Enteractinococcus fodinae: one gene and its partner. The protein of the gene in region 1 interacts with the protein of each later gene in a pairwise test. Links are inferred from orthologs where the notes say so. Each region holds a gene or a part of one and is shown on either strand. Other genes may lie near its edges. The genes, in order: rplA and thrS.

Region 1 (12,166 bases):
TTAACGCCGTACTGCTTCGTGGTATCAATGACCAGCAAGCCGCTGAACTTTTGACCTGGACGCTGGAACACGGCTACGCGCTGCGGTTTATTGAACAGATGCCGCTTGACGCGGACCATAAATGGAAACGCGACAACATGGTCACCGCCAAGGAAATCCGCGCCCAGATCTCCCAGGTTTACACGCTGACACCCCATGAGGAACCACGCGGTTCAGCCCCGGCAGAACTGTTTGATGTGCGCGACAAAACCACACACGAGATCCTCGGGACAGTGGGCATTATTGCGTCGGTGACCGAACCATTCTGTGCCGAATGTTCACGCACCCGTTTGACCGCCGACGCTAAGGTCCGGTCGTGCTTGTTCTCACACGAGGAGACCGACCTGATGGCACTGCTACGCAGTGGCGCATCCGATGAGGTCATCGCCGATGCGTGGCGCACCGCGATGTGGCACAAACCCAAGGCTCACGGTCAGACCAAGACCGGCTTGGGTATGCCTGGTTTCGTCCAGCCCGAGCGCAGCATGAGCGCTATCGGCGGGTAGGTATGACCGTCACTCCCCCCGTTGCAGGGCTGTTTGCGATTATCCTGGCCGGGGGTGCCTCCTCTAGGCTGCACGCCACGAGCCCCCACCCGGTCACGGATAAACCCCTGTTGGAGTTTGAGGGTGAACCTCTCATTACTCGAGTGCTTGCCGAGACGGCCCGAGCGGTTCTGGCGCAACACACAGTGGTGGTCGGGCCGTCATCACTGCCCACCGGTGATATCGCCACGGTGTCGGAAGATCCTCCTCGTGCCGGGCCGTACCTGGCCGTCAGGGCAGGACTGCAATATTTCACCGAAGAACTCGGGCCGGCTACCACTGGTCAAGGAGTCTTGCTCCTTGCGGCTGATATGCCGTGGATCGGACTAGGAATCAGCGCGTTAGCTGAGCATCATCAAAAGCACGGGCCAGATTCGAAGGTCGCTGTGGTCGAGTCCGCTGGACGAATTCAACCGCTTTTGTCGTACCTACCCCGTCCTTTAGGCGAGGAGTTATTTGCTGAACCGCTGCTCAACGCGGGTATTTGGCACGCCCTGCGCAAGACGCCCTACCGTGGCATTGAACTGCCTGCTCATGCCGGTGCGGATGTAGATACCTACCAAGATGCCCTCGAGTACGGGGTAACGTTCAACGACTAGAGGTATCAGGACTGCGATGGTTGTTCCATCTCGAGGTTCTGGAAGGAATCTGCAGGAAACTCTAAGACGTCCCCATTGAGGATGGGAGGATGCTCGTAAGCTAGAACCGCAGAGAGTCCCAAGCGAAATAATGTGCCGTGGCCTACCAAGATCACGTTCTGCGACGGGTGGTGACGCGCGATATGGCGAAAAGCCCCCAGCGCACGATGCTGGACTTCTTCATCAGATTCTTCAGCGCACATGAGCTCCATGCGAGTTTCTTCATCAAAATCCGCCAAGTGGATGCCTTCAGCCGGACCGAAATCGCGTTCAATGAGATTGTCGAGTGTCTGTACGCGTGCCATGCCTAGGATCTCAGCGACTCGTTGTGCGGTTTGGACAGACCGTATCAACGGTGAGGAGTAGATTGCATGCCATTGCCCCCTGCGCTGCAGGGTCTGGGCAGCTTTCGTGGCCTCAAAGTATCCCTCGGCGCTCAAGGGATTGTCGGTACGACCCTGGAGTAATCGCTTTCGACTCCACTCCGTGCGTCCGTGACGTACAAAAGCCCACTTCATTGTCGTTGTCCTTACTCAGGTTATTGATGTATTTAGGCTTACGGGTACGAAGCGACCGGTCTGTGAATACGAAAAATGTTCTTGGTAAACAGTAGGTGACAACTGCGTGATCCGACTTGAACTGCATTTTCGGTATTAAAACGCTTCACCCCGCTGCAATTGCAGCGGGGTGAAGTCGACGTCAGTTAAGAACTGATGCGTAACTGAAGCTTATTTTACGGTGACGGTCGCGCCAGCGCCTTCGAGTGCTTCCTTGGCAGCGTCTGCAGCAGCCTTGTCAACACCCTCGAGGACAGCCTTTGGAGCGGCATCAACGAGGTCTTTGGCGTCTTTCAGACCCAGGGAGGTCAGAGCGCGAACTTCTTTAATAACACCGATCTTGGCGTCACCAGGAGATTCGAGAACAACGTCGAATTCGGTCTGTTCTTCAGCAGCGGCGTCGTCGCCACCACCGGCTGGAGCAGCAGCCATTGCGACTGGTGCAGCAGCGGTTACGTCGAATTCTTCTTCAAATGCTTTGATGAATTCGGACAGTTCTAGCAGGGATAGCTCTTTGAAAGCATCCAACAGTTCTTCAGTGGACAGTTTTGCCATGATATTGGCTCCTTTGCGATAAAAGTCTTGGGTCTGGTTGTGTGGCACGTAATGTGCCAGCGGTTATGCAGCTTCGTCTTGCTTTTCGCGCAGCGCTTCTGCGAGGCGAACAGCTTTCTCGAGTGGGGCTTGGAATGTAGCGGCTGCCTTGGACAGGGAGCCCTTCATTGCGCCAGCCATCATCGATAGCAAAGTCTCGCGAGATTCGAGGTTTGCCAACTGGATAACTTGGGCTTCATCAAGTGGTTGGCCATCCATGTAGCCGCCCTTGATGACCAGTTTGTCGTGGTCCTTGGCGAAATCACGAATGACTTTAGCAACGTCTACAGTCTCACCTGAGACGAATGCGATTGCGGTAGGACCGGTGAGTTTGCCTTCTAGAGCTGTAACTCCGGCCTGTTCTGCCGCAATAGCAGTCAGCGTGTTCTTCGCCACGGCGTAAGTAGCGTTCTCACCCAGAGCACGACGCAGGTTCGTGATCTCTTCTACGGTGAGACCACGGTATTCTGTGAATACAGCTGAGGATGAGTTGCGGAACAGTTCCGCAAGCTCTTCCACGGCTGCAGTTTTTTCAGCATTCGCCATGGCACTCCTTCCTTCGTGGATATGCCGGTCACCCAAACACAAAAACGCCCCGTGCAGGTGCACAGGGCGCAAAGAGTCTGGAGCTGCAAAAATCGCAGGAGTTCTATGCCATCATGTCCACCTACGCGGGCCGCTCATATACGAGCTTTTATAGTCACACCTATTTGGCACAGGTGTAATACAACCGGCGGTCTTCGGTACGCATTACCTTACAGAGTTTCCGCTCGCATTTGCAAATCGAGCACCAGAAACGAAAACACTGCCTCCTGTCTAGCTCTCGATGAACTGGTCAGGAAGCCAAACCGGACGGATGACCAGCATCATCTGACGACGATGTCGAAGTTCTGGTTTCATGGGTGTCGGGTAAGCGTCGATGCCGTGCTGTTGAAGCCTCAGCCGCGTAGCGCAGGACGCCTGGGATGCCCTCACACTGATAGACCGCCCGTTGTCGGGTTGCTCCGGTACCTTCGGCCAGCAACAGCTCTAGTCCAGCTCGAACTAGTTCATCATCACCGAAAGCTTCGATATATGGGAGTGCGTGCTGGAAGGCTTGCCATACTAGCTTTTTGGCAGGGTACGGAGTGCCGCTAAACGGATCGAGCAAACGTCCTGTCAGACCAAACTTTGCTGCTTGCCAAAGGCTCACATCAAGTAGCTCGACCTGGGGTTGGGACCGTGGAGGTTGATCGACAGCGGCACTGACCAGACCACGGATGAGGGCCGCCAAGACAACGGCGTCTGAGACCTGCAGTTGCACATCACAGGCCCTGACCTCAATGGTGGGGTGACGGTGCGACAAGCGTGCCAACCAGCAAATACCACCGTGGTCAGTGACCACATCGCTGGCCAACAGTGCTTCGACGCGCCTGGTGTAGTCCTCAAAATCCTGGAAATATGGGGGCATGCCACTGACCATCCACCGGCGGTAGTGAATGGTCCGCCAGCTAGCGAAACCGGAATCTCTGCCCTGCCAGAAAGGTGAATTCGCACTGAGCGCCGTCAGCAAGGGCAGCCACGGGCGAAGACCGTTGAGCGCTTGTACGCCTGCTTCCGGGTTAGGGATGGTGACGTGGACGTGCATCCCGTTAATGTATTGGTCCGCTGCGATGCCGGGGGCGAGCTCTGCTAATTGGAGGTACCGGTCCGCATCGCTGATCGTTGCGCCGCGCCCATCGATCCGAGGTGCAGCGCCCACCGGCACTGCGGCGATGTTGAACTGACGCGTCACGGCGGCCAGTTCTTGCCGAAAAGCTAACAGGGCCTCAGTGGCAGTTTGCGTATCTCCCAAGACCGCTGAGGCGTGCTCGATCTGACATCGAAGCCACTCAAGTGTGGCCTGGCCACCGGCTACGGCAATGTGTTGTAAGGCGGCCGTCTGATGCTTCGTGGGGGCAACCGGGAATAACGCGTCTTGATCAACGAGTAAGAATTCTTCTTCTATCCCCAGCAGGGTCATGGAGTGACAGTAACACGACGCACCCGGCTGATACTAGAAATCTTCTGCTGCTATCTGCCGTGCTGATGCGCTCATACCGGTAGAGGTACTCCTGACCGTTGGGTGTTATTCAGCGTCCTTGATATCAAGCCGTGCTTGGCCGACAAGAAAGGCCAATTGAGCTCCGTTATCAGCGTCAGCTTTTTGCATAGCACGCGTCACCGTGGATTTGACGGTATCCGGTGCGATGTTCAGTTCCGCACCAATCTGCTTATAGGACTTGCCGTGTCCGATAAGATGCGCAACTTCCAGTTCGCGCGGTGCTAATGCGGCGATACGTTCCCTGGCTTGAGCGATTTCGGGCGCGGTGGAGGGACGGAGAAAGCTTTCAATGAGGCGGATAGTGGTTTGCGGTGAAACCATAGGCTCCCCGTCTGCTGCCGCACGAAGCGCTGGGAGTAGTAGTGTTTCGGCATCGTTTTTGAGAATAAAGCCGACTGCCCCAGCCTCGAGTGCCCCGCGAGTATACGACTCGAGATCGAAACTTGTGGCGGCCAGAACTTTGGGTGGGTTAAGCAAGTTTTGGACACGTCGAATAGATTCCACGCCGTCGATCTCACCTGGCAGGTAGAGGTCCATGACGACCAAATCAGGTCGAGTATCGCGTATCTGCTGCAAAGCATCCAGCCCGTTTGTCGCGGAACCGACCACTTCCATCGTCGGGTCAGCTTCGACAATGGCCACGAGGTTCCGCAGCGTCATGGTCTCGTCGTCTACTATCACTACCCTGATTGCCACACGGAAAGCCTAGCACCGCGGGTGGGACACGTTTAGAGTGCTTCGACCGACTCCAATGTCCAGGGCAGATGGACTGTGAGCCGAAAGTGCTGAGGAAGATACTCTTCTTGGATCCTTCCGCCGAGGAGCTCGGCCCGCTCTTTGATGCCCAGCAACCCGGTGCCGGTCCCGCCCGCAAAATGATGCTGCGCGTCGCGTGTGTTGGTGAACTCCAGCAATAGGCCTTCCCCGGGCTGCCCTTCCAGCCGAAGGTTCACACGTTTATCGGTGCTGTGACGTAAAGCGTTCGTTAGGGCTTCCTGGGTAATCCGTAATACGGCTCGTTGCAGCGCGTCTGGGGCGGCCTCGTAGTTATTGAGCATGATCTGCGGTTGAATGGTCAGACCTTGGTGCACAGCGTCATCTAAGAGGGCTTTGAGGTCCTGGAACCCACTGGGAGCGACCGAAGGAACTGTTGGTTCTTTCTCGCCTTGGGCTCTCAGTGAGGTGACGAGGGTTCGGAGATCTTTGAGCGCTTGATCCGAATAGCGTTTCGTATCCTGCAGGGCGCTGGTGAGTTCCGCATCGTGGCTGGTAGCTAAAGATTTTTGCATTTGGCCAGCCTGCAAGGACAGTGCGGTGAGGCGTTGGGCGAGCGTATCGTGCACCTCCCGCGCCAAATATTCGCGTTCCGTCTGGCGGGTCATTTCCGATGAGAGCACTTCGCGATCGTGTTCTGCTGCTTCAACGGTATCGTGTGCTTGGCGCATTCGGCGGCGGTGGCGGGTGGTAAAGCCAATGGACAGTACGAGCCCCAGCGTTGCAAATCCGAAAGTCAGTACCACCAGAGCTGCGACAGTGGTATCGAAGTCGGCTTCCCAGCGCCACAGCGCAAGAAGATGCCAGACAATATTCACCACGATGGCGGCCAGTCCTACGCCGCTGATTATCCAATGCCAACGGTAGTGTGCTCGTACAATCCACACGGTCAACCCAATGGCCAGCACATACGGATCGCCTTGCAAGATCACCGCGTAAAACGCTCCGGTGATGATCAAGGCCAGCGGGATTTTGCGGTACCACGGAATCAGGAGCAGTAAGAGGTAGCCAATGACGAACCGGACCGCCCCGAGATCGGAAATCTCATCATAACCAGCTCCGCTGAAGTTTTCGGGTGCGGTCAGTGTGGCAAGAACGGTCACAAGGGAACCGACGAACATCATGGCAGCACGGACCACGATGGCCAGTATTGCGTGCCAGAAGCGAGAGTTCTTCGTCGGTGTCGTCATGGTCTCACAGTCTAGTCAGCGTATCGTTTGCCGTGAGCACCCCTTCGGTGGTGTTGAGATACCCGATCGGGTATGAAGGTTTACCCGGTTCGTGGTGTATCCCATCTCGCTGAGTTCCTAGCGTTGTAGGTGTTCAGTTTTCTCACACCTATTCGAAAGGTCGCTATGTCTACGAGTACACAACTGCACCCACCGGTTCAGGAGCACAAATCGCGCAACACGGTGGGACTCATCGCGTTGATCACCGCGATTGTGGGCGCCGTGTTCGCCGTTATCCCTGGAGCAGTCATTATTGGGTGGATTCTGTTGCCCATTGCGTTCGTATTATCGATCATCTCGTTGTTTATGAAAGATCAAAAACGCGGTCAGGGCATCGCGGCCCTGATCATATCCATTGTGGGGACCGTCATTGGGTTCATCGTATTTTTCGCAGTGGTTGCTACCTCGGTAGATGAAGCCTTCAGCGAGGATGTTGAGATTCAATCACCCGCAGACGGCGCAACCGAGGCCGACACCGAATCTGATGAAGACGCCTCCACGGACTCTGAGGAGCACGATGCCCCAAGCGGAGAAGAGGGCACCAGAGACAACCCGTTAGCTCTTGGAACCACTGTCGAAAGTGGTGACTGGGAAGTGACCGTCAACGGTGTCGATCTGGATGCCACTGATGCGATTATGTCCGAGAACTCGTTCAACGAGCAACCAGCCGACGGCAACGTCTATGTCATGGCTGATGTAACGACCACCTATATCGGCAGTGATCCGGAAGGCGAGACCCCTTATATCAGCATCGAGTATGTCTCGTCGGGCGGTAATTCGTTTGCCAGCCATGACGCGATGGTCGTGACGCCGAATGACTTCGACTCATTCGAAACTCTCTACGAAGGTGCTTCCACTTCAGGCAACATTGCGATGGAAGTCCCCCAGGAGGACCTCGAAGCCGGGACACTACGGGTTTCGCCGGGTCTTTTCGGTGATGCAGTGTTCTATGCGGTCCAGTAAGAAATGCACATAATGTTTCAGGTGCACAGATAGCACTGCGGGCCGGGGAAATGCTCCCCGGCCCGCAGTGGCTTCAGTACCCAAACTCGTTGGGTACGGTTTATTCGTCGTCTTCTGGCAGGACGCGAGTCACGTTTGGATCAACTGGAACGCCAGGCCCAAAGGTCGTGGCGACAGTGGACTTGGTGATGTAACGGCCCTTAGCAGCGGATGGTTTCAAACGAATGATTTCATCCAGTGCGGTGGCGTAGTTTTCCGTCAGCTGTTCAGCGGTAAAGCTGGTGTTGCCAATGATGAAGTGCAAGTTGGCGTGACGGTCAACGCGGAAGTCGATCTTTCCGCCTTTGATGTCTTTGACTGCCTGAGCAACGTTGGGAGTGACGGTTCCGGTACGCGGGTTTGGCATGAGGTTTCGTGGGCCCAGGATTTTACCAAGGCGACCAACGAGGCCCATCATGTCAGGTGATGCAACGGCGGCGTCGAAATCGGTCCAACCGCCCTGAATGCGCTCAACCAGGTCATCCGAGCCAACGAAATCTGCGCCAGCTTCTTCAGCTGCTGCAGCGTTGTCCCCTGTCGCGAAGACAACAACACGGGCGGTTTTACCGGTTCCGTGTGGCAGGTTTGCGGTACCACGTACCATCTGGTCTGCCTTACGGGGATCGACGGATAGTCGCATGGCGACTTCAACGGTGGTGTCGATGGATGATGGGTTGATTTCTTTTGCTAAAGCGATTGCTTCAGCTGGGGCGTACAGGCGATCTTCGATCTTTGCCGCGGCTGCTCTGTATGCTTTGCTGCGCTTTGCCATCTGCTTTTTCTCCTTATGCAGTTGTGGTGTCAACGGACCGCGCTCGGCCCTACCACGAAAATGTGAGAGGTGTTGAGGTTAGTCCTCAACGGTGATGCCCATGGAGCGGGCAGTTCCGGCAACGATTTTGGTTGCGGCGTCGAGGTCATTGGCGTTGAGGTCACGCATTTTGGTTTCGGCGATTTCTTGCGCCTGGGCCGTGGTGATCTTGCCAACCTTGACGGTGTGCGGAGTACCAGAACCCTTGTCGATGCCGGCAGCTTTTTTGATCAGCTGTGAGGCAGGCGGGGTTTTGGTGATGAAGGTGAACGAGCGGTCTTCGTAGACGGTGATTTCAACCGGCACGATGTTCCCGCGCATGGATTCGGTCTCAGCGTTGTAGGCCTTGACGAACTCCATCATGTTCACACCGTGCTGACCAAGTGCTGGGCCAACCGGTGGAGCAGGTGAAGCTGCACCCGCTTCGATCTGGAGTTTAATCAGACCTGCGACCTTTTTCTTTGGGGCCATTTTGGGGTCCTTTTCTTTTTCGGATAACGCCAGCCACAGGAGCGTGGGTGACGGGGCGATCACCGTGGCGCGGTGATCTGAACACAACAAGCCCGAACAAAGCTTTCGGGCTTGTCGTGAAGTCTGTTATGGATTTATTCGACCTTGCTGACTTCGTGGAAGCCGAGGGTCACGGGGGTTTCACGTTCGAAGATGGTAACCAAGACCACCAGCTGCTGGGATTCGACTTTGACTTCCGAAATCGTCGCTGGCAGCGATTCGAATGGACCCTCTTTGACGGTGACCGAGTCGCCAACTGCGAAATCGACAGTAACCTGGGGTGCTGCCTCTTGGGCGGCTTCGCCCTTGAGTGGAGCGCCAGCTTTTTCGGCTTCTTTTGCGGCTTCTTGCAGCAAGGAGGGTGCCAGCATGTCAAAGACTTCTTGCTGGCTGAGCGGGACAGGATCGTAGGCGTTGCCCACAAATCCGGTGACACCCGGGGTGTGACGAACAGCAGCCCAAGCGTCTTCGGTCATCTCCATGCGAACGAGCACATAGCCGGGCACACGTACGCGGTTAATCACCTTGCGTACGGTGTTTTTAATTTCGACGACTTCTTCCATCGGAACTTCGATTTCGTAGATGTCGTCTTCGACTTCTAGCGTTTGAATACGAGTTTCCAGATTTGCTTTCACGCGACGCTCGTAACCGGAGTACGTGTGAATGACATACCATTCACCCGGTGCGCGACGGAGCCGTGAACGGAGTTCTTCTTCGACCTGTTCTGGCGCTTTGACTGCAGGCTCGTCAGCTTCAGCGGGTTCTTCGACCTCGTCTTCGACAGGCTCTACGGCGTCTTCAGGTACCTCGGGAACTTCAACATCGGCGGTGACTTCGTCGAGAAGTTCTTCGCGCTCAATATCTTCGGCAACGTCGGAGGGTTCGCGGACTGCGACCTCACCGTTATCTGCTTCGACAGCCGGGACCTCGTCGCTGTTTTCGACATTGGCAGCTGCCTCGGCTGGTTCCTGTCGTTCGTTTGCAACGTCGTCGGTGACATCTTCGACCACGGCGTTGATGTCCTCAACCTCGGGGTCGATTTGTGGTTCGAGTTCGTTCTCCGACACTAGGTATCCTGCTTTCTCAACGGTCAATCACGGGTATGTACCAATATCTTCACTACGGGAAGTTCACCCGCGATACAAGTGAAGTTAATTAGAGGCCGTCAGAACCACCGAATACCCAGGACGCACCCATACCGAACAGCCAGTCGAGCAGGCTCACCAGCGCGATCACAATAACAACGAAGACCAGTACCACACCGGTCATTTTGATGAGTTCTTGTCGGGTCGGGGTGACGACCTTGCGCATCTCATCGACGACCTGGCGCAGGAACATCATGATGCGAGCAAAGACCCCACGCTTTTCAGCGGTTTGGGATGACGTAGACTTGCTCACTAATCCTCGCTCATATTGTTTGTGCTGATAGGTTCTTCGATTCCTTCGAACCTCATGCGCAGGGCAGACAGGACTCGAACCTGCAACCTACGGTTTTGGAGACCGTTGCGCTACCAATTGCGCCACTGCCCTAGGGTCAACCGCACACAAAAACTGGTGTGCGACCTACACCAGAGTCCAATCATAGCCAATGTGCACGCCCTCGACAAATCGGAGGGTCCTTACAGCACCGCTGGTGCAACGTGACGACGTCAACACCGAGCTTGTACCTGGGGCGACTACAGTACTGTTAACCCCTGATTTTCGCAGCTCATTGCCTGAGCGAGCACCCTGAACGAAAGGCCGAGGCCATTTATGGTTGAACCAGCACGTCGTGTATCTGCCCGTCTGCAAGCAATACCTGAGTCAGCAACGCTGGCAATTACCGCCAAAGCCAAGCAGCTCAGAGCAGCCGGTGAACCCGTGATCGGTTTCGGTGCTGGAGAACCAGACTTCCCCACCCCGGACTATATTGTGGAAGCAGCCCAGGCGGCCGTCGTTGATCCGGCCAACCACCGCTATACCCCCGCAGCCGGCCTACCGGAGCTTCGGCAGGCAATCGCCGATAAGACACTGCGCGATTCTGGCGTTGAAGTTGATGCAGCACAAGTGTTGGTCACGAACGGTGGCAAGCAAGCTGTGTATAACACCTTTGCCGCGCTCACCGACCCCGGTGATGAAATTCTGCTGCCTGCCCCGTACTGGACCACTTACCCAGAGTCCATCAAACTTGCCGGTGGCACCCCGGTCGATGTGTTCGCTGGCGCTGAGGCCGAATACAAGGTCACCGTCGATCAACTCGAAGCAGCTCGGACCGACCGGACCAAGGCCGTCGTTTTCGTCTCGCCTTCCAACCCGACCGGTTCGGTCTACACCCCAGAGGAAACCCAGGCCATCGGCCAGTGGGCACTCGACAACGGCATCTGGGTCATCACCGATGAGATCTATGAGCACCTCGTTTACGATGAGGCCGTCTTCACGCCCATCCTCAAAGCCGTACCTGAACTGGCAAATCAGACCGTCATCCTCAACGGTGTGGCCAAAACCTATGCGATGACCGGCTGGCGCGTAGGCTGGATGATTGGCCCCACCGATGTCATCAAAGCAGCATCCACCCTGCAGTCGCATGCAACATCGAACGTGAACAACATCGCGCAAAAGGCTGCCATTGCTGCCGTGTCCGGCCCCCTAGACGCCGTCCATGAAATGCTGGAGGCCTTCGACGAGCGACGCACCACGATGGTCAATATGCTCAACGATATTGTTAGTTTCGTCTGCCCGACGCCAAAAGGGGCATTCTATGCCTACGTTGATGTCACTCAAGCATTAGGCAAAGAGATCGCCGGGCAGCGAGTGGATACCTCGACCGAACTTGCCGCCGTCATCTTAGAAAAAGCCCAAGTTGCCGTCGTACCGGGTGAGGCCTTTGGTAAATCGGGGTACATTCGCCTGTCATATGCTCTGGGCATGGATGATCTGGTCGAAGGTGTCTCCCGCATCCAGAACCTGATGAACGGCTAGCCGCAAGCGCGCGCCACACGCTTTACTTCGCCCGCAAATACGCCATAGACTCTGAGTTTATGGCGTATTTGCGTATCACGGAGGCGGCTGCATACCTGGGAGTCTCTGACGATTCTGTCCGACGGTGGATCAGTAATGGCAAGCTCGAGGCGACCCAGGATGCCACCGGTCGGCAAGTGGTTGCTGGCCAAGATATCGCTGCCTTGGCGCGAGCAGCAGCCGAAGGGCGTCCCAATGTGCCTGATGAACTCGCATCGTCTGCCCGCAATAAATTCACCGGCCTAGTCACGCGGATTGTGGCAGATAAGGTGATGTCTCAGGTAGAGCTCCAGTGCGGCCCGTTTCGGGTAGTGTCGTTGATTTCAACCGAAGCGGTCGAGGAGCTCGGTCTGGAAGTCGGCTCCCCCGCGATTGCCACGGTCAAAG
Region 2 (12,184 bases), 660 kb from region 1 along the record:
AGTACTTGACCGGCTCGACCACGAACTCAAGATTATTGAAAACCTGGGCTTTTCCAGTTACTTCCTCACCGTTGCCGAAGTGGTTTCCATGATCGAAGACCGTCAGGTGAGAGTCTCTGCTCGAGGTTCCGGTGCGTCCTCCCTAGTGAACTACGCGTTACGAATTTCCCACGTCGACCCGATCGAACACGACCTGATCTTTGAACGGTTCTTATCGCAAGACCGATCCACGCTGCCCGATATCGACATTGATGTGGAATCCGCTCGCAGACACGAAATCTATCATGCGATCTTTGACCGGTTCGGTCAGGAACGCACCACGCTGATGAGCATGCAAAACGGGTACCGCGTGCGCGGTGCGGTCCGTGATGCAGGCCGAGCGCTTGGTCTAGAGCGCGAGCAGGTAGATCACCTGGCCAAAAAATTGTGGCGCTTCTCCGCTTCCGACTTCCGCCAAGCTCTCGAGCATATGCCAGAACTGCAAAACTTTGCGGCCCAAGTGCAAAACAGCCGCAAATCGGGCAATCAACAACTTGATTTGCTCGTGGATCTGACAGAACGACTCGACCGGTTACCCCGACATATTTCGATGCATCCTTGCGGGGTCATTCTCGGAGATGCCACCTTGCTGGACCGGACCCCGGTAGAAGCCTCCGGGATGGGATTGCCTATGAGCCAGTTTGATAAACACGACATGGACCCGATGGGCATGCTCAAACTCGATGTGCTTGGGGTACGCATGCAGTCCACCATCGCCTATGCGATCGAAGAAATTCAGCGCACCACCGGAGAACACATCGACCTTGAAACAGTGCCCCATGATGACCCGGCCACCTACGAGATGATCAAAACCACCCATACCCTGGGCTGTTTCCAAATTGAGTCGCCTGGCCAGCGTGAGCTCATTGGCAAACTCGAACCCGAATCCATCACCGACCTGATCATCGATATCTCACTGTTTCGACCCGGGCCCATGAAATCCGATATGGTCCGCCCTTTCTTGGATTACCGCCACCAATTAGCCCCGGCCCACTACCCACACCCGCGACTGAAACCCATCCTGGAAGAAACTCACGGGGTGACGGTTTTCCATGAACAACTGCTGAGAACCTTTGATGCCATGACCGGTTGCGGGCTGGCCGCAGCTGATGAATTTCGCCGCCGCCTCGGCTCTGATGAACAACCTGAGGTTGAAGCTTATTTCCGAGCCAAAGCCATGGAACGTGGCTGGGATATCGACGTCATCGACGAGGTGTGGGAGACCCTCGCGGCGTTTGGCTCATTCGGGTTTTGCAAAGCCCATGGCGCGGCCTTTGCCATCCCCACCTTCGAATCTGCCTGGTTGAAAACCCACTATCCAGCAGCGTTTATGGCCGCGGTCCTAGAACACGACCCCGGCATGTATCCGCAGCGACTGATGGTAGCTGAAGCCCGCCGGATGGGTATCGAGATCTTGCCGGTCGATATCAATCGCTCCACCACGCAGATGCGATTAGAACCGCTTCCACATCCCCACCCGTCTGGCCATCGGTGGGGGATTCGGCTGGCCCTGACCACCGTGTTGGGGCTGACCCACAAAGAAATGCAACGCATCGAACGGGCCCAACCCTTTGACAGTTTGGCAGATATCCGGGACCGAGCTCGGTTGAGTAAAAAGAGCCTTGAACACCTCGCCCAACTTGGCGCACTCGATTGCTTGCTACCGGCCACCGGCATCAGCCGTACCGATCTGGTCCATCACTTAGAATTCTTACACTCACCGACCAGACGGGACCGCACCGGCCGCAGTCTGCGTCTCGGACGCCCACAAATCGAAGGACAACAAGCCCTCCCGTTGGGCGACACCGAACTCGAAACACTGCCGGCACTGTTTCCTGAACCAACAGCAGAACAACGAATCCGCACTGAGCTGGATCTGACCGCTATCGATGCCACCGGGCATCTGATGCAGTCCCATAAACCTTATCTGGATGCGCTGGGCACCACGCCGGCAGATCAGCTCTTGAAGCTGCGAAACCATACCCGTGTGATGGTTGCCGGTGTGCGCGTAGCAACCCAGACCCCACCGATGCGCTCGGGGAATCGGGTGGTATTTATTTCCATTGATGATGGCACCGGGGTGGTTGACACCTCCTTTTTTGCTCAAGCCCAACACGCCACCGGCGACATCCTGTTCTCCGCACGATTAATGCTCATTGAAGGCACCACCAGACGCACCGGAACCCGCGGTATCACCCTGCAGGCCATCCGCGCCTGGGATATGCACGATCCAGCCTCATTGCCTGACCCTGACTACTGGGATACACAACGGAGCCACTGGGCGCAATGGCTTGCGAAATCACCGGAACAACCAGCCCCACCGGTTGTCCACCAAAGCCAGTTGCGACAGCGGGCCCTAGCTCCTGACGTGGACGCTTCAGTACGTTATCGTGGGGTGCACAAACCGTATGCCACCAGATAAAAGGATCGCGATGGCCACGCACCGAACACCGCCAAGGATAGTAGCGATACTTTGTGCAGCTGGACTATGGTTCACCGGCTGCGGCACTGAAGACCAGACATCACCGCAGCCTTCACCTTCGCCCACCACACCTGAACAGGCCTCGCCTAGTGACTCGCCCACGACCGGCTCACCAACCGCGACCCCGGATGAGCCCACCGACGAACAGAGTCCAGAAACCACGCTTGCCCCCGTCGGTGAGTTCTCTACCGAAAACCAGCACTCCTCCGGGTGGCCAGAATATGGCGAGACTTCCAACATCTATCCCACAGCCGTCCGGACTGCAGTACACGACGGGTTTGAACGTATCGTCATTGAACACGCCGGCACCGGCCAGCCCAGCTTCTTCACGCAATACACAGCTGAGCCACGAGAGCCGGGCATTGGCACGCTCGTTGATACCGGTTCTGGTGCGTACTTGGAAGTCACCCTGTCGGGCACCACGGACCCGCTCGATTTGCCACCGGACATGCTGGAACATGGCGCCCATCTCGAAGATCTCGACACCCAGGCCACTGAAGCGGTGGTGAGTTTCGCGCCGTGGGAAGCCACTAGTACCTACTATCTGGGGTTAGATCAGCAACGTCCCTATGCCGTCTCGGTGTTGGAATCGCCCGTGCGGGTTGTGATTGATATTCAACTGGAAGACCAGTGAGCTCATGAACCTGCAAAGCGGTCTGCAAAAAGATAGACTGGCGGATGGCTTGTCGGTGGTCCAGTATGCCACCGGATTTTTGAGCCTAACCCAAGGAGGAAGTGGCACGTGGCCGAACCACAAGAAATCACCATTACCGTAGACGACCAAACCATGCAGGTCGCTGAAGGTACCACCGGTACCGAATTATTCGGTGCGGAAAAAACTACGGTAGTTATGAAGGTCAACGGGACCCTGCAGGACCTGTTCCGTGCCATTCCCGACGGAGCCACAGTTGAGCGCGTGGACATCACCGACCAAGAAGGTCTGGAAGTGTTGCGCCACTCGACCGCTCACGTTCTGGCGCAAGCGGTCCAAGAGCTGTATCCAGACGCCAAGTTGGGCATTGGGCCATATATCGAAGATGGTTTCTACTACGACTTTGATGTCGACGAACCCTTCACCCCCGAGGATCTCAAACAGATCCAAAAGCGCATGATGCGCATCGTCAAAGCAGGTCAAACGTTCGATCGTCGCGCCGTAGACGAAGCCAAGGCCCGTGAAGAACTCGCAAATGAGCCATATAAGCTGCAGCTGCTAGACCGTCAGCACGATGAAGAAGCCGCTGCGGAAGGTGCCTCCGTAGAGATCGGTGCAGGGGACATCACCATCTACGACAACCTGGACCGTAAAGGTGAAGTCGTGTGGTACGACCTCTGCCGCGGCCCCCATATTCCGTCCACCAAGCTGATCGCCAACGGTTTTTCGCTGACTCGTGCCGCCGGGGCCTACTGGCTAGGTTCAGAAAACAACCCGCAGCTTCAGCGGATCTACGGCACCGCATGGGCATCGAAAGAAGATTTGGTGGCCTACCAGGAACGCATTGCCGAAGCAGAACGTCGCGACCACCGCAAAATTGGTGCCGAAATGGACCTGTTCTCGTTCCCGGACGAGCTGGGTTCGGGGCTGCCGGTTTTCCACCCCAAGGGTGGGATCCTGCGCAAGGAAATGGAAGACTACTCACGCCAGCGCCACGAGGAAGCTGGCTATGAGTTCGTCTACACCCCGCATATCACCAAACAAAACTTATATGAGACCTCCGGGCACCTCGAATGGTACGCCGAGGGCATGTTCCCGCCCATGCACGTCGACGAAGTGCGCGACGAAGACACTGGGGAAGTCACCCGTGCCGGGGCAGATTACTACCTGAAACCCATGAACTGCCCGATGCACAACTTGATCTTTGCTTCACGAGGCCGTTCTTACCGTGAGCTGCCACTGCGTTTATTCGAATTCGGTTCGGTCTACCGGTACGAGAAATCCGGGGTAATCCACGGGCTGACTCGAGTGCGCGGCATGACCCAAGATGATGCTCACATCTACTGCACCGAAGACCAGATGAAAGACGAGCTGACCACCACGTTGAACTTCGTGCTGGACTTGCTCAAAGATTACGGGTTGGATGATTTCTACCTCGAGCTGTCTTCCAAGGACCCAGAAAAATACGTGGGCAGTGACGAGGTCTGGGATAATGCCACGCAGGTATTGGCCGAAGTCGCAACCGAATCCGGTCTCGAACTGGTGGATGATCCGGGTGGTGCGGCCTTCTATGGTCCGAAGATCTCTGTTCAGGCACGCGACGCGCTAGGGCGCACCTGGCAGATGTCGACCATTCAGCTGGACTTCAACCTTCCGGAACGTTTTGATCTGGAATACCAGGCTGCCGACGGCACCCGCCAGCGCCCAGTCATGATCCACCGTGCCTTGTTTGGCTCAATTGAACGCTTCATGGGGGTGCTCACCGAGCACTACGCTGGCGCATTTCCCGCTTGGCTCGCCCCAGAACAAGTCATTGCCATCCCCGTGGCAGATGCCTTCAACGACTACCTGTTCGATATCGTCGACAAGCTCAAAGCCCGCGGTATTCGTGCCCGCGTGGACAGCTCCAGCGATCGGTTCCCGAAAAAGATTCGCACCGCAGCAAAACATAAGGCACCGTTTGTGCTCATTGCCGGTGGGGAAGACGCCGAAGCGAATGCCGTCTCGTTCCGGTATCGTGACGGCTCCCAGGACAATGGCGTGCCGGTGGATGACGCCATCGAGCGTATCGTCGCCGCAGTCGAGCAGCGTCAGCAGGTGTAACACTCCATGGCAGACCGCAGTACAGATCACGATGCAGAATCCACCGATGATTTTGTATTAGCTGGGACGCCGGATGCTTTTGAACGGTTATGGACGCCGCATCGGTTGGCTTACGTGTCCAAGGGACAAAGTCAGGTCACCGATGAGGCGTCCTGCCCATTTTGTGCCGCACCGCAACGTGATGATGAAGCGTCTCTTATCGTGACCCGCGGTAAAACGTGTTACGTGGTGATGAACCTCTATCCGTATAACCCGGGTCATCTCTTGGTGTGCCCATACCGTCACGTACCCGACTACACTGACCTCACGGTCGAAGAAACAGCCGAATTCGCGGAGTTATCCCAGATCGGGATGCAGGTGTTACGCACCGTGTCCCGGGCAGCCGGCTTCAACCTTGGGATGAATCAGGGCAAAGTCGGCGGAGCTGGCATCGCTGAGCATTTGCATCAACATATTGTCCCGCGTTGGGGCGGCGACGGGAACTTCCTTCCCATCATCGCGCAAACAAAAAATGTCACGGGCACTATCGGTGATATGCGCTCGATTATCGCCGAAGCGTGGCAGGCCGAAGCGCAACAATTCCGTGAAAAGCAAGCAGCACAACACAAAGAATAGTCGTCTTCGCCACGGAGTATGGCCAGTCCTACACAACGGCCTCAAAAACCGCGACAATGGACGTATGATGTCTTCACCTGGAGAAGCCCAACCGCGGCCGTTGAACCTGGCAGAATATTATCTGCTGAGCTGTCTGGATGATGGAGGCAAGCTCCAAGCTCCGCTACGTACCGTTCGTATCGGATTAGCCGGTGCGGTCCTCACGGACTTGGCACGACGCGGCTGTCTGTATGTCACCCGGGATGTGGTGATGGTCAATTCCCACCACGAAGCAGAGCTCGAACAGCCATTACATACCGTCCTCCAGATTATGAAAGACGCTCCCGAGAACCAAGACGCCGAGCAGTGGATCAACCGGTTCTCGCGTCCGGCACTCATGGACGCGGTGGTGAGGATGCTGGAGTTTCGTGAAGAAATCACGGTGGTCAAAAAGAAGTTTTTGGGGATGTTTCCACGCACCAGGATGGTCCCCAACGAGTCCTATGGACGGATGGACATGTATGTCAGGCTCCGAGCCACCCTGCTTGGACGAGATACCGCCCTGGATGCGACCACCTGGCCATTAGTACAACTGCTGTATTCCACAGATGTGCTGCCCAGTATCTTTCCAGGCCTGCAGAATAGAGAAGTGAAAGCCCGGTTAGCTGAGTTCCATGCAGAAGCCGAACACGAAGAACCAGCCATTTCCGAAGCACTACAGGCCATGGAGAACGCCATCGCAGAGGCTTTAACTGCTACCCGAGGGCAGGCCACGGGAATGCGAGGTTAGACGTTCGCGACGAATATTTGCCATCCGCACGGTGCGCGCACCTAAAGTTATGCTCAGTCGTGTGAAGTCTACTTTGTCGGCCACCGCCACGAGCGCATTAGCCACTCGCTGAGGATCGACGGCTAGTTTTTCGACGGCTTCGTGGCCATAACGAGCGGTCGTGTTGCCATGGTCGTATTCATAGACCCGGTGCCACATGTTGGAAGTTACTAGCGCAGCGATTGCCGGGGTGGCACGAGTTTGCCGGACCGAGCTTATGACAAATGCGTGGTGATATTCCGCTTAATACGACCTAAGAGCGCGCTCATACCTCGAAGGCGCAGCGGTGTCAGCGCGTTGGTCAGCCCGAGCCTATTCGGGATATCGTCCGGAACTGTCAGGATCTCTGAGGCACGCTGACCTGATAGTCCCTCAATGAGGACGCCAGCAAAGCCGCGAGTTGTAGGGGCTTCAGGCGGAGCCGAGATAATCAGTGTGACGATCGGATCTTCTTCGTCGGAGTATTCCACAGCCAAAAATAGCGGTGTCTGACATTCGGTGACCTGTTCCATCTCATCTTCGTGACCGGCATAGCGTTCCGGTGGTTCTGGAAGATTATCGGAGAACTCCAACAGCAGTTCGAGACGGTCGGATTCGGGCAGGTCTTGGAAGTCAGCGATGAGTTCGTCAAGAACCTCAATGGTTTGCGCAGGCATAGGATCCTTTCTACGGCAATGATCCACCGTTCATTCTAACGCCCGCGGGGGTTAAAATATTTCGCCGGTGCCAGGATCACTCCCAGCACCGGCGAAATAGGTCAACGAGTCTTAGCTTGGCGCTTGGCCGGGCTCTGCACCAACCACAATCGGTACGCCGACGCTGTTGCCCCACTCAGTCCAGGAGCCGTCGTAGTTTCGTACGGAGTCATATCCGAGCAAGTAACGCAACACAAACCAGGTGTGCGCTGAGCGCTCACCAATTCGGCAGTACGCAATGACCTGATCGGTTTGGCCCAGGTTTGCATCCTCCGCGTAGACCTTGGTCAGCTCTTCGCGGGATTTGAAGGTGCCATCCTCATTGGCCGCGGTTGCCCATGGCACCGATTCGGCGGTCGGGATGTGGCCACCACGCAGGGTGCCTTCTTGTGGGTAGCCCGCCATGTGCGTGGTTTCCCCGGTATATTCGGCGGCGGAACGGACATCAATCAGTGGCAGTTTGCCGATGCTGTCTAATACCTGTGCTTTGTTGGCACGTTCGGTTGAGTCATCGCGTTCGACAACCGGGTAGTCACCTTCAGTGACATCTGGGACCTCGCGAGTGATTTCGCGGCCTTCCGCAATCCACTTGTCTCGGCCACCATTCATCAGGCGGACATCTTCGTGCCCGTAGAGTGTAAAGACCCACAGCGCATAGGCAGCCCACCAGTTTGACTTATCACCGTAGAAAATAACTGTCGTGTCGCGGCTGATGCCCTTTGAGGCAGCCATTTTGGCAAAGCCCTCCGGTCCGATGAAATCACGGGTGACGGGATCGTTCAGCTCGGTGTGCCAGTCAATTTTGATGGCCCCGGGAATGTGCCCGGTCGAATAGAGCAGAGTATCTTCATTCGACTCTAGAACAACGACGTTGGGATGGTCCTTGTGTTCCGCTACCCAAGCTGTTGAGACGAGTTTTTCTGGGTGCGCGTAGTCGGATTGTTCCACCGGAACTGAGGTAGTCATGAAGCGAGAGGCCCTTTCGTTGTGAGTTGCCATCGGCATGTGACACGTATACAAATTAAGGATACAAGCCTGTGTGTTAATTACGACGGCCCGCGTCACACTACTACTTCTACGGGCGCTTTCGAAGTAACAGTGCCGCGGCAGGTGGGCTGCGTTTTAGGATGGAGAGGTTGAGCACCCATTCGGTGCTTGACGTTAGACCGAACTCAATGGATTGGATACAACGTGGCAGAAATCGTAGCTCTATCGGAGCGGAACCCGCAGGTTTCCTCCGAAGAACTCCTGGCGGGCTTCCACCCGTCATACCGCTTCGGTGAAGTTTCTTTCGACACGTATATCCCTGATCCCGCGCATCCCTCACAGGCCGGTGCAGTGGATCGGCTACGAGAATTTGCATCCACGATGACACCGGCAAAAAAGTCGGGTGGTTTCTTCTCAAAATTCAAGCGCAAACCGAAAAATGCTGGGAAGAATGGCAACGGCCAGCCCAACGGTATCTATCTGGACGGTGGGTTTGGGGTGGGTAAAACCCACCTGTTGGCGTCTTTATGGCACGCAGCGCCAGGTCGCAAAGCGTTTGGTACGTTCGTGGAGTACACCAACCTTGTCGGAGCGCTGAGTTTCACAACAACCGTAGAAGTGCTCAAAGAATACACGTTGGTGTGCATTGACGAATTCGAACTCGATGACCCAGGCGATACTGTGCTCATGTCGCGTTTGATGCGCGAGCTCTCCGATGCTGGCGTAAAGCTCGCCGCGACCTCGAATACGTTGCCCGGCGCGCTGGGGGAGGGGCGCTTTGCTGCCCAAGACTTCAAACGGGAAATCCAAGTGCTTTCCGATCAGTTCGAGACCGTACGCATCGATGGTGAAGATTACCGTCACCGCGGGCTCGAGCGTGCCCCTGAACCGGTAGCTGTCGGCAAGGAACTGGAGACGGCTAAGGCGAACTTCCCTGACGACGAAGTGTTTGCCTTCGATGACTGGGGTGCTCTGACGAAGAACCTGTCCCGGGTGCACCCTTCGCGCTACCGTGAAATGGTCAAAGATGTCGATGTCCTCGTGCTCAGTAATGTCTCCACGATCACCGAGCAGGCCATGGCCCTGCGCTTTGTCGTATTAGCCGACCGGCTATATGACAAAGACGTGCCGGTTATAGCTTCGGGGGCTCCTTTCGAGGAGCTGTTCACCGAAGACATGATGGCCGGCGGTTACATGAAAAAATACTTCCGAACTGTGTCTCGAATGACCGCCCTGGCACGCGAAGGGCATCTTGGAGAAAAAGCCCTCTAATACAGCGGAACCACAGTCCTCGTCGGTACCATCCCAGGCATAAAGGTCAGCGCGCAGGACTGAGAGCTGTCCTGGGGACCGGTGGGCTTTATCTGGTTCGGGAATGCCTCTGTGGAGGATCGGCGCAGCAATATTGCTGGCGTTCTGTGATCTCGAACATGATATCAAACACCCAGAAAGCTTCGTTCGCGTGAGAGTCACATAACGCAAATGAGGCTTTGGTGAATTTCACCAAAGCCTCATAGCAGCAACAGAGCGGATGACGGGATTCGAACCCGCGACCCCCACCTTGGCAAGGTGGTGCTCTAGCCAGCTGAGCTACATCCGCGTGAATTACTCAATGTAATCCTGTGCGCGATACTGGACTCGAACCAGTGACCTCTTCCGTGTCGGGGAAGCGCGCTAACCAACTGCGCCAATCGCGCTTGTGTTCCACATAGTGAAACCCAAGTTCTTGCAGATACCTACGATAGCATCTTTGCTGCCATCTCGGAAATCCGATCGAGGTGGGGACGGGAATCGAACCCGCGTACGCGGCTTTGCAGGCCGCTGCCTCACCACTCGGCCACCCCACCCTGAGGGTGTTGCGAGCGGATGACGGGATTCGAACCCGCGACCCCCACCTTGGCAAGGTGGTGCTCTAGCCAGCTGAGCTACATCCGCAGAACACTAGCGAAAAACTGTTTTGTGTTTGTTCACCGTGTGTCCAACAGATAAGAACTATACCCAATAAAATTTCGAAAGCGCAAATCAGCCTCTCGATCGTTTTTCGTGTCGGACTGAAACACTTACCGTGTCCTTCGAATGGACCATAATAGGAACTATGACTCAACCACAGCTCGCGCATCAAACAGATGCCGGACGAATGTATTCTCGCTCGCTGACGGGACTGCCTGAAGTCCCATCAATCACCACCGTCATCGGGCTGCAAGCACTCGATCTCACCGGCTGGGCAAGCCACATGGCTACCTCGACGCTCATTGCCGACGCCCGGCTGTCGGAGGCTGTGGGTTCACCGGCAAAACTCAAAACGTTAGCCCGCCAGTGCAATGACGCCGCAGAACGTTTCCGCGACGAAGCCGCAGCGCGCGGGGATCGAGTTCATAACTACGCAGAGCAGGTCGCACTGCGTGCATTGGGTGAGCCGCACACCATGGCTGAAGCACGCGAGATCCTGGCCCAACACAACGAAGTAGCCTTTGCTGATCGTTTCGATGAGTGGTGGCAGAATTTTCAGGTTAAACCGCTCGCTGCGGAAATCACCGTGTGGAATCACACAGTCGGGTACGCCGGGACACTCGATCTGGTCGCAGAGATTGGCGGCCGGACGTGTCTGATCGATTTCAAAACCCGCGGCACGGACCGGTCTGGCAGAGTGAAGCCTCTCAATGACAATGTCGTGATGCAGCTGGCCGCCGGATATAAAGCCGAAGAATCGCTTGTCGACCCCGCAGCGGGTACCTGGGAGTCGTGGGCATATGGCCAAGATGCGATGCTGCTGGGTGTGGCCATCGGCGAAACCGAGGTCGTGGCCTACCAGGCGAATCCCCAGACGTTGCCGCAATACTGGCAGAAATTTTGGGCGTTGCGTCAGGTCTGGCAATATCAGCAGGCCGTCAACGTGGCGCCAAAGCCGTTGCAGCCGCTGGGACCGCCTGTGGTGGCCCCGCACCAATCCTGAAGCGAGCTTGGGTAGTCTTATTCCGTGAGTATCTTAACAATCCGGACTGTTCCCGACCCTGTGCTGCGCAGCAAAACCACGCTGGTCGACTCCAGTCGGTATGGTTCAACGGGCCTGCGTCGACTCATCGACTCTATGCACGAAACCATGGACGCGGTTGAAGGGGTCGGCCTTGCGGCGCCCCAAGTGGGGATGAGTCACGCGCTATTTGTCTTCAACCTCGAGAACCGGCAGGGTCATGTGATCAACCCGGTCATCCAGACGTGGGGACCGCCACAACACGAACCCAAAGAAGGTTGCCTGTCAGTGCCGGAGCTGTACTACACGCCACCGCGGGCGCAATACGCCAAGGTTCACGGTGTGAACTTCGAAGGTAGGCCCGTCGCGTACGAAGGTGAAGGTCTGTTTGCCCGGATGCTTCAACACGAAGTAGACCATCTGGAAGGGTTGTTGTTTGTCGACCGCCTCGAAGACGCCGAATTCCGCCAGGCCCGTCGGGCAATGGCCTCACGATCTTTCGTAGAAGCCACCAAGCGAGTCAACGTTGCACGCTCGGCCGAAATTAGCTCCATTTTTGGAACCGGCCCATCCGATCGTCAAGCCCCGAGCAAAGGTCGTTCATGAGAGTTCTTTTCGCTGGGACACCCGCCCCTGCAGTCCCGTCATTGGAAGCACTAATTGAGGGCGGGCACCAGGTAGTTGGGGTAGTGACCCGAACGGATGCCAAAGTCGGACGCAAACGCGTTTTGACCCCGTCACCTGTTGCAGCCCGCGCCGCAGAACTGGGCTTACCCGTGATCAAAACCGATCGGCTCACCGGACCAGAAGGCCAACAAGCCGTCGAAGAGAT

The links.
Region 2: the proteins of rplA (region 1) and thrS interact in binary tests that used the Escherichia coli proteins (3 or more experiments, as listed by UniProt). The link is inferred for Enteractinococcus fodinae from one-to-one orthologs.

The regions. Positions count from the first base shown.
Region 1 is NZ_JAVDYJ010000001.1:730,129-742,294, reverse strand. What follows is about bases 6,379-9,266. They hold rplA (50S ribosomal protein L1), read right to left. Parts: upstream 8,234-9,266; coding sequence 7,523-8,233; downstream 6,379-7,522. Other genes in these bases: nusG (transcription termination/antitermination protein NusG), read right to left, coding at 8,878-9,266; rplK (50S ribosomal protein L11), read right to left, coding at 8,312-8,743; J2S62_RS03465 (DUF4352 domain-containing protein), read left to right, coding at 6,586-7,422; J2S62_RS03470 (sensor histidine kinase), read right to left, coding at 6,379-6,420. Also shown: GTP 3',8-cyclase MoaA, read left to right, coding at 1-545; mobA (molybdenum cofactor guanylyltransferase), read left to right, coding at 548-1,183; J2S62_RS03495 (histidine phosphatase family protein), read right to left, coding at 1,189-1,740; rplL (50S ribosomal protein L7/L12), read right to left, coding at 1,951-2,334; rplJ (50S ribosomal protein L10), read right to left, coding at 2,398-2,919; J2S62_RS03480 (carboxylate-amine ligase), read right to left, coding at 3,209-4,375; J2S62_RS03475 (response regulator transcription factor), read right to left, coding at 4,481-5,152; more of J2S62_RS03470, read right to left, coding at 5,185-6,378; more of nusG, read right to left, coding at 9,267-9,849; preprotein translocase subunit SecE, read right to left, coding at 9,938-10,123; J2S62_RS03435 (pyridoxal phosphate-dependent aminotransferase), read left to right, coding at 10,535-11,740; J2S62_RS03430 (TOBE domain-containing protein), read left to right, coding at 11,800-12,166. UniProt on the Escherichia coli protein: One of the primary rRNA binding proteins, it binds very close to the 3'-end of the 23S rRNA. Forms part of the L1 stalk. It is often not seen in high-resolution crystal structures, but can be seen in cryo_EM and 3D reconstruction models.
Region 2 is NZ_JAVDYJ010000001.1:1,390,593-1,402,776, forward strand. What follows is about bases 2,864-5,769. They hold thrS (threonine--tRNA ligase), read left to right. Parts: upstream 2,864-3,263; coding sequence 3,264-5,276; downstream 5,277-5,769. Other genes in these bases: J2S62_RS06545 (AMIN-like domain-containing (lipo)protein), read left to right, coding at 2,864-3,155; J2S62_RS06555 (HIT family protein), read left to right, coding at 5,283-5,769. In the rest of the region: J2S62_RS06540 (DNA polymerase III subunit alpha), read left to right, coding at 1-2,461; more of J2S62_RS06545, read left to right, coding at 2,472-2,863; more of J2S62_RS06555, read left to right, coding at 5,770-5,891; J2S62_RS06560 (GOLPH3/VPS74 family protein), read left to right, coding at 5,956-6,660; J2S62_RS06565 (SufE family protein), read right to left, coding at 6,915-7,355; J2S62_RS06570 (sulfurtransferase), read right to left, coding at 7,467-8,360; cell division protein ZapE, read left to right, coding at 8,586-9,653; J2S62_RS06600 (cytochrome), read left to right, coding at 10,477-11,334; def (peptide deformylase), read left to right, coding at 11,359-11,958; fmt (methionyl-tRNA formyltransferase), read left to right, coding at 11,955-12,184. UniProt on the Escherichia coli protein: Catalyzes the attachment of threonine to tRNA(Thr) in a two-step reaction: L-threonine is first activated by ATP to form Thr-AMP and then transferred to the acceptor end of tRNA(Thr). The rate-limiting step is amino acid activation in the presence of tRNA.